One region of the Enterococcus sp. LJL99 genome, then DNA from elsewhere that is predicted to be linked to it. Evidence: predicted binding sites of a transcription regulator. Region 1 holds the regulator's gene; the other holds the start of a gene.
What was found. Region 1 encodes NrdR, which represses ribonucleotide reductase genes. Its sites were predicted from a motif close to ACACNATATATNGTGT; they were not measured.
Positions count from the first base shown of each region.

Region 2: the regulator NrdR is predicted to act here: its motif matches at 770-785, upstream of nrdD (anaerobic ribonucleoside-triphosphate reductase).

Region 1 covers NZ_JBTXLT010000021.1:17,300-21,763, forward strand. The annotation lists gene polA (DNA polymerase I) at 1-937, shown strand, start outside; gene mutM (DNA-formamidopyrimidine glycosylase) at 1,045-1,884, shown strand; gene coaE (dephospho-CoA kinase) at 1,884-2,480, shown strand; gene nrdR (transcriptional regulator NrdR) at 2,775-3,251, shown strand; gene ACYSNW_RS17800 (replication initiation and membrane attachment family protein) at 3,273-4,464, shown strand, end outside.
Region 2 covers NZ_JBTXLT010000001.1:336,287-340,750, forward strand. The annotation lists gene ACYSNW_RS01655 (ABC transporter ATP-binding protein) at 1-559, opposite strand, end outside; gene nrdD (anaerobic ribonucleoside-triphosphate reductase) at 845-3,037, shown strand; gene nrdG (anaerobic ribonucleoside-triphosphate reductase activating protein) at 3,186-3,788, shown strand; gene dinB (DNA polymerase IV) at 3,847-4,464, opposite strand, start outside.

The sequences.
Region 1 (4,464 bases):
AGAACAAGCACCAATAGTAGAAGATATTCTTGTGTATCGTCAAATTGCCAAAATACAATCAACTTATGTCGAAGGCTTGCTAAAAGTAATTGATTCGGATGGTAAAATTCATACTCGTTATGTTCAAACATTAACGCAAACAGGTCGCCTTAGTTCAGTCGATCCTAACCTGCAAAATATTCCGATTCGATTAGAAGAAGGACGGAAAATTAGAGAAGCATTTGTTCCAAGAGAAAACGATTGGTTGATTTTTTCATCAGATTATTCTCAAATCGAACTACGGGTACTTGCTCACATTTCTGATGATGAGCATTTAAAAGAAGCCTTTTTAGAAGGGCAAGATATTCATACAAGTACAGCTATGCGAGTATTTGGAATTAGTGATCCTGCTGAAGTAACACCAAATATGCGTCGTCAAGCGAAGGCAGTAAACTTTGGGATTGTATACGGAATCAGTGACTACGGTTTATCACAAAATCTAGGAATTACAAGAAAACAAGCGCAACAATATATTGATACGTATTTTGAAAAATATCCTGGAGTAAAAAAATATATGGAAGATATTGTACGTGATGCTAAGGATAAGGGCTTTGTTGAGACACTTTATAATCGACGTCGTTATTTACCAGATATTAATTCTCGAAACTTTAATTTACGTTCTTTTGCCGAACGAACAGCGATTAATACGCCAATTCAAGGTAGTGCAGCGGACATCTTGAAAATTGCTATGATTCAGATGGCTAAGCGCTTAAAAGAAACAAATATGCAAGCGACGATGTTACTTCAAGTACATGATGAACTAGTTTTTGAAGCGCCAAATTCAGAATTAGAACAATTAAATGAACTAGTCAAAGAAGTCATGGAACAAGCCGTAACACTTCAAGTACCTTTGATTACTGATAGTAGTTGGGGTAAAACTTGGTATGAAGCAAAATAAACTGTTCGTCTTAAAAGAATGAGAGCGAAAAACTATAGAAAAGTGGCTGTGGAGAAAGTTGTTTATTTTTCTCAGTCACTTTTTGTGAACGAAAAGAGGGGAAAGGTATGCCAGAATTACCTGAGGTAGAAACTGTAAGAAAAGGATTAGAGCGATTAGTAGTTGGAAAAACAATCCAACAAATGACGGTACTTTGGCCTAGAATTATTGAACAGCCGGATGTTGAAATATTTGAAAAAAAACTGATTGGTCAAAAAATTGAAAAAATGGAGCGCCGAGGAAAATTTTTAATTTTTAAATTAACTAATTATGATTTGATTTCTCATTTACGCATGGAAGGAAAATACGAAACGCATCTTCCAACAGATGAACGAAACAAGCATACACATGTAATTTTTACCTTTACAGATGGAACTGAACTGCGTTATCTGGATGTGAGAAAGTTTGGGCGAATGGTTTTAGTTGATCAAGATCAAGCGGTTAATTATAAAGGTATTCTATTACTCGGTCCAGAACCAATTCCAACTGCTTTTAAATTACCAGAATTTCGTAAAGCACTAAAAAAACATAAAAAAGCAATCAAACCGCTTCTTTTAGATCAACGGCTAGTTACTGGGTTAGGCAATATTTATGTTGATGAGGCACTCTGGGAAGCAAAAATTCATCCAGAACAATTAGCAAATTCGCTTAAACCGAAAGAAATAGAGCAATTGTATAACGCAATTATTAATGTTTTAGCTCGAGCGGTAGAAGCAGGAGGCACGACGATTAGAACGTATCTAAATGCTTTAGGTGAAGCAGGAAAATTCCAACTTTCTCTTAATGTTTATGGTCAAAAAGACAAGCCGTGTCCAAGATGTGGAACGCCAATCAAAAAAATCAAAGTGGGGCAAAGAGGGACTCATTTTTGTCCTAAATGTCAAAAATTGAGGATGGTGCATCAATAATGGGAATGACATTAGGACTTACAGGTGGAATAGCAACTGGGAAAAGTACCGTTGTTAAGTTATTTCAAGAATATGGCTTTCCAATTGTAGACTCAGATATTATTGCACGTGAAGTCGTGGAAATCGGTACACCTGGCTTAAAAGCAATTTCAGAAGAATTTGGTTTTGATATATTACAAAAAGATGGTTCTTTGGATCGTAAAGCATTAGGAACAATTATTTTCTCTGAACCTGAAAAAAGAATCCGTTTAAATCAATTACTTTCACCATTTTTAAGAGCTGAAATCACAAAACAAATAAAAACTAAAAAACAACAGGCAAATCTTGTCATCGTTGATATTCCTTTGCTTTATGAAGGTGGCTACGAAAAAGAAGTCGATCAAGTTGCTGTAGTATATGTACCAGAAAAAATACAAATTCAACGCTTAATGATTCGGGATGAATTGACAAAAGAAGAAGCAGAAAAACGGATAGCAAGTCAATGGTCAATTGAAGAAAAGAAAACGAGAGCAAACATTGTTTTTGATAATCAAAAAGATCGAGCATGGACAAAAAAGCAAGTGACGGAGTGGTTGGTAACGAATCAATTTATTTAGAAGAAAGTAACTAATTATTTCCATCAGAATTGTTACTGCACCAACTTTCTATTTAGTTTTAGGGGAAGAACAAAAGTGCTACAACATTAGAATGTATTTACTATCATTTTTGGCTAAGGGTGTATCAGAAAAAACAGCAACAATCTTGTTGAAAAAGTTTTTCTGATACACCCTAATAACTGTGCCGTTTTTTTGAGAAAATAAAAAAATAACATCCTTATTTTTTCTTACTCCGATTTCATGTTATAATAAGAAACACAACAAAAAAATTGAAATAAAAACGAGGTGAACATTATGCATTGCCCGAAATGTCATCATAATAATTCAAGAGTTATTGACAGTCGTCAAGCAGATGATGGTCGTGCGATTAGACGTAGAAGAGAATGTGAAAGTTGCGGCTATCGCTTTACTACATTTGAAAGAATTGAAGCAGCTCCATTACTCGTCATCAAGAAAAATGGCGATCGTGAGGAATTCAATCGAGAAAAAATGCTAAGAGGATTGATTCGTTCCGCTGAAAAACGACCAGTAACGATGGAACAAATGGTCCAAATAGTTGATAATGTAGAAAATCGTGTCCGTAGTATGGGAGAAAATGAAGTTTCAACTCACTTGATTGGCGAATATGTTATGGAAGATTTAGTTAATTTAGATGAGATAGCTTATATCCGTTTTGCTAGTGTTTATCGTCAGTTTAAAGATATGAGTGTCTTTCTAAAAGAACTACAAGATATTGTCGACAAAGCAAAATCAACGAATACCGAGATATAGAGAGATTAAGGAGGCTTTTCGTTGAACCAAGAAAATAAACTATATCCTAAAGATTTATTTCAAACGATGATTGCAGAGTCATTGTCTAATAAAGAACAAGAAGTACTAGCATTACTGTACCAACCAATTATTGGAGCGCAGGCGTTTAGCTTATATTTGACTTTACTTTCTGAAATTTCTTTTCCAATGGGAATGAGTGAAGAGCTTTTTCATTCAGAGTTGATTACGATGTTAGATTTAAGTATCCAACAAATTGAGACAGCTAAATTAAAATTGGAAGGAATCGGTTTGCTAGATACCTTTATTAAAGTTGAAAATTATGAAGATAAAAAATATTTTTATCGCTTAAATCATCCAGAAACCGTTGAGCGTTTTTTTAAAGATGAAGTATTGGCATTAACCTTGCTCAATATTGTTGGTCAAAGAAAAATGGATAAACTATTTAAACATTTTCAACCTAAACATGCTCAATTAACTGGGTTAAAAAATATTTCAGCCAGCTATAAAGATGTCTATGTATTTAGAGCCGAACAAATTGGAACCCATCAAACGCTATTGAATAAAATGGCAAATTCTTTCGCTGATCCTCACCCACCTGAAAAAGTATCAGCTGTTACGGACAGCTTTACGTGGGAATATTTTTTAGAAGGAATCAAAAAATTAGGTGTTCAGCTTCCAGATGATGTATCAGGTTTTAAAGAAGAAGTCTATGTATTCCATAATTTATTTGGAATCAATGAACTAGATATGGTTGAATTTTGTTCGAAATCATTTGATTATTATAGTAATAAAATTGTTATTAAAGAATTTGAAAAAGCAATTTATCAAACCTATGATACGGATAAAAAACAAAGAGAGGCCGAAGTCACTAAAAATGAAACGGCTGATTTAACGAATGAGGAACAACAAACCTATCGGTATAATTCATTAAAAATGAATGGTTTTTCTGAACAAGATATTTTAATGATTATGGATAGTGAACGAAACTTTCCTTTAAATTATTTAGAAGCACTTAAAAGTGAACGAGGAGGTTATACAACTCCGCAAGAACGATCACTAGTAAAATATTTAGTCAGTAAATCTGGTTTACCGAACAGTGTAATTAATGTATTGATTAATTATGTTTTCAATATCCAAAAACAGCCAACGTTAAAAGCAGATTATGTGAATCGAATTGCGAATGAGTGGGCTCAAAGCGAGATTTTTTCACCTG
Region 2 (4,464 bases), on a different contig from region 1:
TATATTGTAATAATTCTGCTGCTGATTTTGAATCTAGCGATCCTGTTGGTTCATCAGCAAAAATGATTTTCGGTTTCGTGATCAACGCTCTGGCTGCTGCAACACGCTGCTTTTGACCAATCGATATCGCATTTGGATAAGAGGATAAAATAGTCGTTATTCCCAAAATATTAGCTACATGAGCTAGACGTTCTTCCATATTATCTATAGCTAAACGATCAACAAACAATGGCAGTAAAATATTGTCTCTAACCGTCAGCGTATCCATCAAATTAAAGTCTTGAAAAATGAATCCTAATTTTTTACGTCTGAAATCACTTAATTCATTATCTCGCATTTTTAAAATATCTTGTCCATCAATAGAAACGGTTCCCATCGTAGGTAAAGAAATAGTTGAAATAGTATTTAACAGTGTTGATTTACCGGCTCCACTGGGACCCATAATCCCAATAAATTCCCCTTGATCAACAGAGAAAGACAAATTATCCAAAACCTGAACCTTATTATTTCTATGTCCATAGGATTTGCTTAGATGGTTTACTTCTAAAATTTTTTTCATCCTTTACACCTACTTTCCTGTGCTATTTTATTTTACCAATCTTTTAGTTTACTGAACATCATTTCACTCTATAAAAAAATCGATTTTTTTTACTTTTTTTTATCATTGCAATTCTTAATTAGAAACTCAACGGGCGATTGCTTTCATCCTCTTTTCAAAACCAGTTAAACACAACATATAGATGGTTTTTCCGTTATTTTAAAAAAATGACCACTATATCTAGTTGAAACAATATTGAATTTGTTTTATTATAGATAAGGAATAAGAAAGAGGAGCTGGGTAAAAATGATGGAAATCAAACAAGAAAAAAATCCTTTGAATGGAACAGATTCTACATTACACACATTAAAAATCGTCAAAAGAGATGGACGCTTAGTCGATTTTAATGATCAAAAAATATACGATGCTTTGATCAAAGCTGAACAAAAAATTCATGGTACCCTAGATCCTCTCGCTCATGAACGAATTCAAGAAATCGTTGAACGTGTTGATCAAGAAATCTCTGAACGTTTTCTAGATAATGTAAAAATTTATGAAATTCAAAACGTGGTCGAACATATCTTATTAGAGCTAAATGAATATGAACTGGCAGAAGAATATATTAATTACCGTACACGTCGCGACTTTGAGCGTAGTAAAGCAACAGATATTAATTTTACCATTGGCAAGCTAATCAATAAAGACCAAACCGTTGTCAACGAAAACGCGAATAAAGATAGTGATGTATTTAATACCCAACGAGATTTAACGGCTGGGATTGTTGGTAAATCAATTGGGCTTAAAATGTTGCCTGCACATGTAGCTAATGCGCACCAAAAAGGTGATATTCATTATCATGACTTAGATTACCATCCATACACACCGATGACTAACTGTTGTTTGATTGACTTTAAAGGGATGTTAAATGGCGGATTTAAAATTGGAAATGCCGAAGTTGAATCACCAAAATCGATTCAAACAGCAACAGCCCAAATTTCTCAAATCATTGCGAATGTTGCTTCAAGCCAATATGGTGGTTGTTCAGCTGACCGTGTGGATGAACTTTTAGCTCCCTTTGCAAAACTAAATTATGAAAAACATTTAGCAGATGCCAAAGAATGGATTGAGACCCCTGAACGCCAAGAAGCCTTTGCTAAATCAAAAACGAAAAAAGATATTTACGATGCTATGCAAAGTTTAGAATATGAAATCAATACGTTATTCACATCAAATGGTCAAACGCCCTTCACTTCTTTAGGGTTTGGCTTAGGGTTAAATTGGTTTGAACGTGAAATTCAACGTGCAATCTTACAAATCCGCATCAACGGACTTGGGAGTGAAAAACGTACCGCTATTTTTCCTAAATTGATTTTCACGTTAAGACGTGGGGTCAATTTGAACGCTGAAGATCCAAACTACGACATTAAGCAATTAGCACTAGAATGTGCTACTAAAAGAATGTACCCAGATATTTTAAATTATGATAAATTAGTTGACTTAACGGGTAGTTTCAAAGTTCCTATGGGTTGTCGTTCGTTTCTTCAAGGTTGGAAAAATGAAGAAGGCGAAGAAATCAATGTAGGACGCATGAACTTGGGTGTAGTTACATTAAACATTCCAAGAATTGCTTTAGAAGCACATGGCGATATCGATAAATTCTGGACACTCTTAGCTGAACGTTTGGAAACGATGAAAGATGCGCTAGTTTATCGTGTAGAACGCTGTAAAGAAGCAACCCCTGCCAATGCACCTATTCTCTATATGTATGGTGCCTTTGGAAAAAGATTATCTCGCAAAGATTCTGTCAATGAATTATTTAAAAACAAACGAGCAACTGTTTCAATGGGCTATATCGGCTTATACGAAGCTGCTTCTGCTTTCTTTGGTGGCGAATGGGAAAATGATCCTGAGGCAAAAGAATTTACCTTAGCAATCGTTAAAGAGTTAAAAGCTCACGCTGACCAATGGGGCAATGATTATGGTTATCATTTTAGTGTTTATTCAACACCAAGCGAAAGCTTAACGGATCGTTTTTGCCGTTTAGATACCGAAAAATTTGGTATTGTCGAAAATATTACCGATAAGGATTACTACACCAATAGTTTCCATTATGATGTGCGTAAAAATCCAACGCCGTTTGAAAAATTAGATTTCGAGAAAGATTATCCACAATATTGTTCAGGTGGTTTCATTCATTATTGTGAATATCCAGTTTTACAACAAAATCCTAAAGCTTTAGAAGCTGTTTGGGATTATGCTTACGATCGTGTCGGTTATCTTGGAACAAATACACCCATTGACCATTGTTATGAATGTGATTTTGAAGGGGACTTCCATCCAACTGAACGTGGGTTTGAATGTCCACAATGCGGCAATCATGATCCAAAATCTTGTGATGTAGTCAAACGTACTTGTGGTTATCTTGGTAATCCACAAGCAAGACCCATGGTTCACGGTCGTCATAAAGAAATCTCATCTCGAGTGAAACATATGAAATAGCAAAATCTATCTGTAAGATGAATGATTTTACTAGCTTTGATTTATGTTTCAACTGTTATTACAAGTTAACAAGCTATCACTTACTAAAAAACGATGTTCCCTGCATTCGCTTGTGAGCATCGTTTTTCCTTTGAAAGGGGGACTGACAATGAAAAATCCAGCACCAAAAGAATGGTTATCAGAAAAATTAAGTCAAAAATACATTGCAGATTACAAAACGTTTAATTTCGTTGATGGTGAAGGGGTTCGTAATAGCCTTTACGTCAGTGGCTGTTTATTTGCTTGTGAAGGTTGTTTCAATGAAGCCGTTCAAAGTTTTCGCTATGGAAAACCTTACACAAAAGAATTAGAAGAACAAATCCTAATTGATTTGGCTCATGATCATGTCCAAGGATTAACGCTATTGGGGGGAGAACCTTTTTTAAATACTGAAGTTTGTTTATCTGTAGTTAATCGAGTCAGAGAACAGTTTGGTGACACTAAAGATATTTGGTCTTGGTCAGGCTATACCTTCGAAGAATTAATTCAAGACTCTGAGGATAAATTAGAATTATTAAGTAAAATAGATATTTTAGTTGATGGTCGTTTCGAACTAGCCAAGCGTGATTTAAATCTGCAATTTCGCGGTAGTAGCAACCAAAGAATCTTAGATGTCAAAAAATCATTAGCCAGCGGTAAACCGATTATCTGGGATAAATGCCATGATGCAGAAAAATCCTACGAACAAATCAAGAAAGCCAAACTTATTTGATTGTTCTAATCATAAAAAAGAGCAGGAATAAGAAAAATCATTGTTGATTTTCTTATCTCTACTCTTTTTTATTATCGGAGGTTTGCTTTTCCCATAAAGGCAAAGTAATATTTTCATACGTCACAGGATCAAGATTTGTCACAGTGATACCTAATAGTCTGATTCCCGACTCCAAACCTAAAACTTCTTCCCAAATCAAATGCGCTTGATAATAAATCTGCTCCTTTTTCGAAACATATTCCGGTAACGTTTTTCTTTTGGTAATTGTTGTATAGTCCGCATAACGAACCTTCAAAACCACTGTTTTCCCATGTTTTTGCACTCGTTTTAAAGAAGCTTCTACTCGTTCTGAAAGCTGTCTAAGCTGAGTGACTACTTGATCCTCTGTTCTGAGCGGGACGCCATAGGTATGTTCTTTACCGACAGATTTACGATCTCGAGTTACATTTACTGGTGAATTATGAATCCCTCGAACTTTTCGATAAAGAGAATAGCCCATCTTGCCAAATTGCCGAATTAGTTCCATTTCATCGATATTATATAAATCTTCACCCGTAAAAACGCCTAAATCATGCATTTTCGGAACAGTTTTTTTACCGATTCCATGAAATTTTTCAATCGGTAAGGCCTTTAAAAAAGCTTCTGCATCCTCTGGCATTACAACTGTCAAACCTTT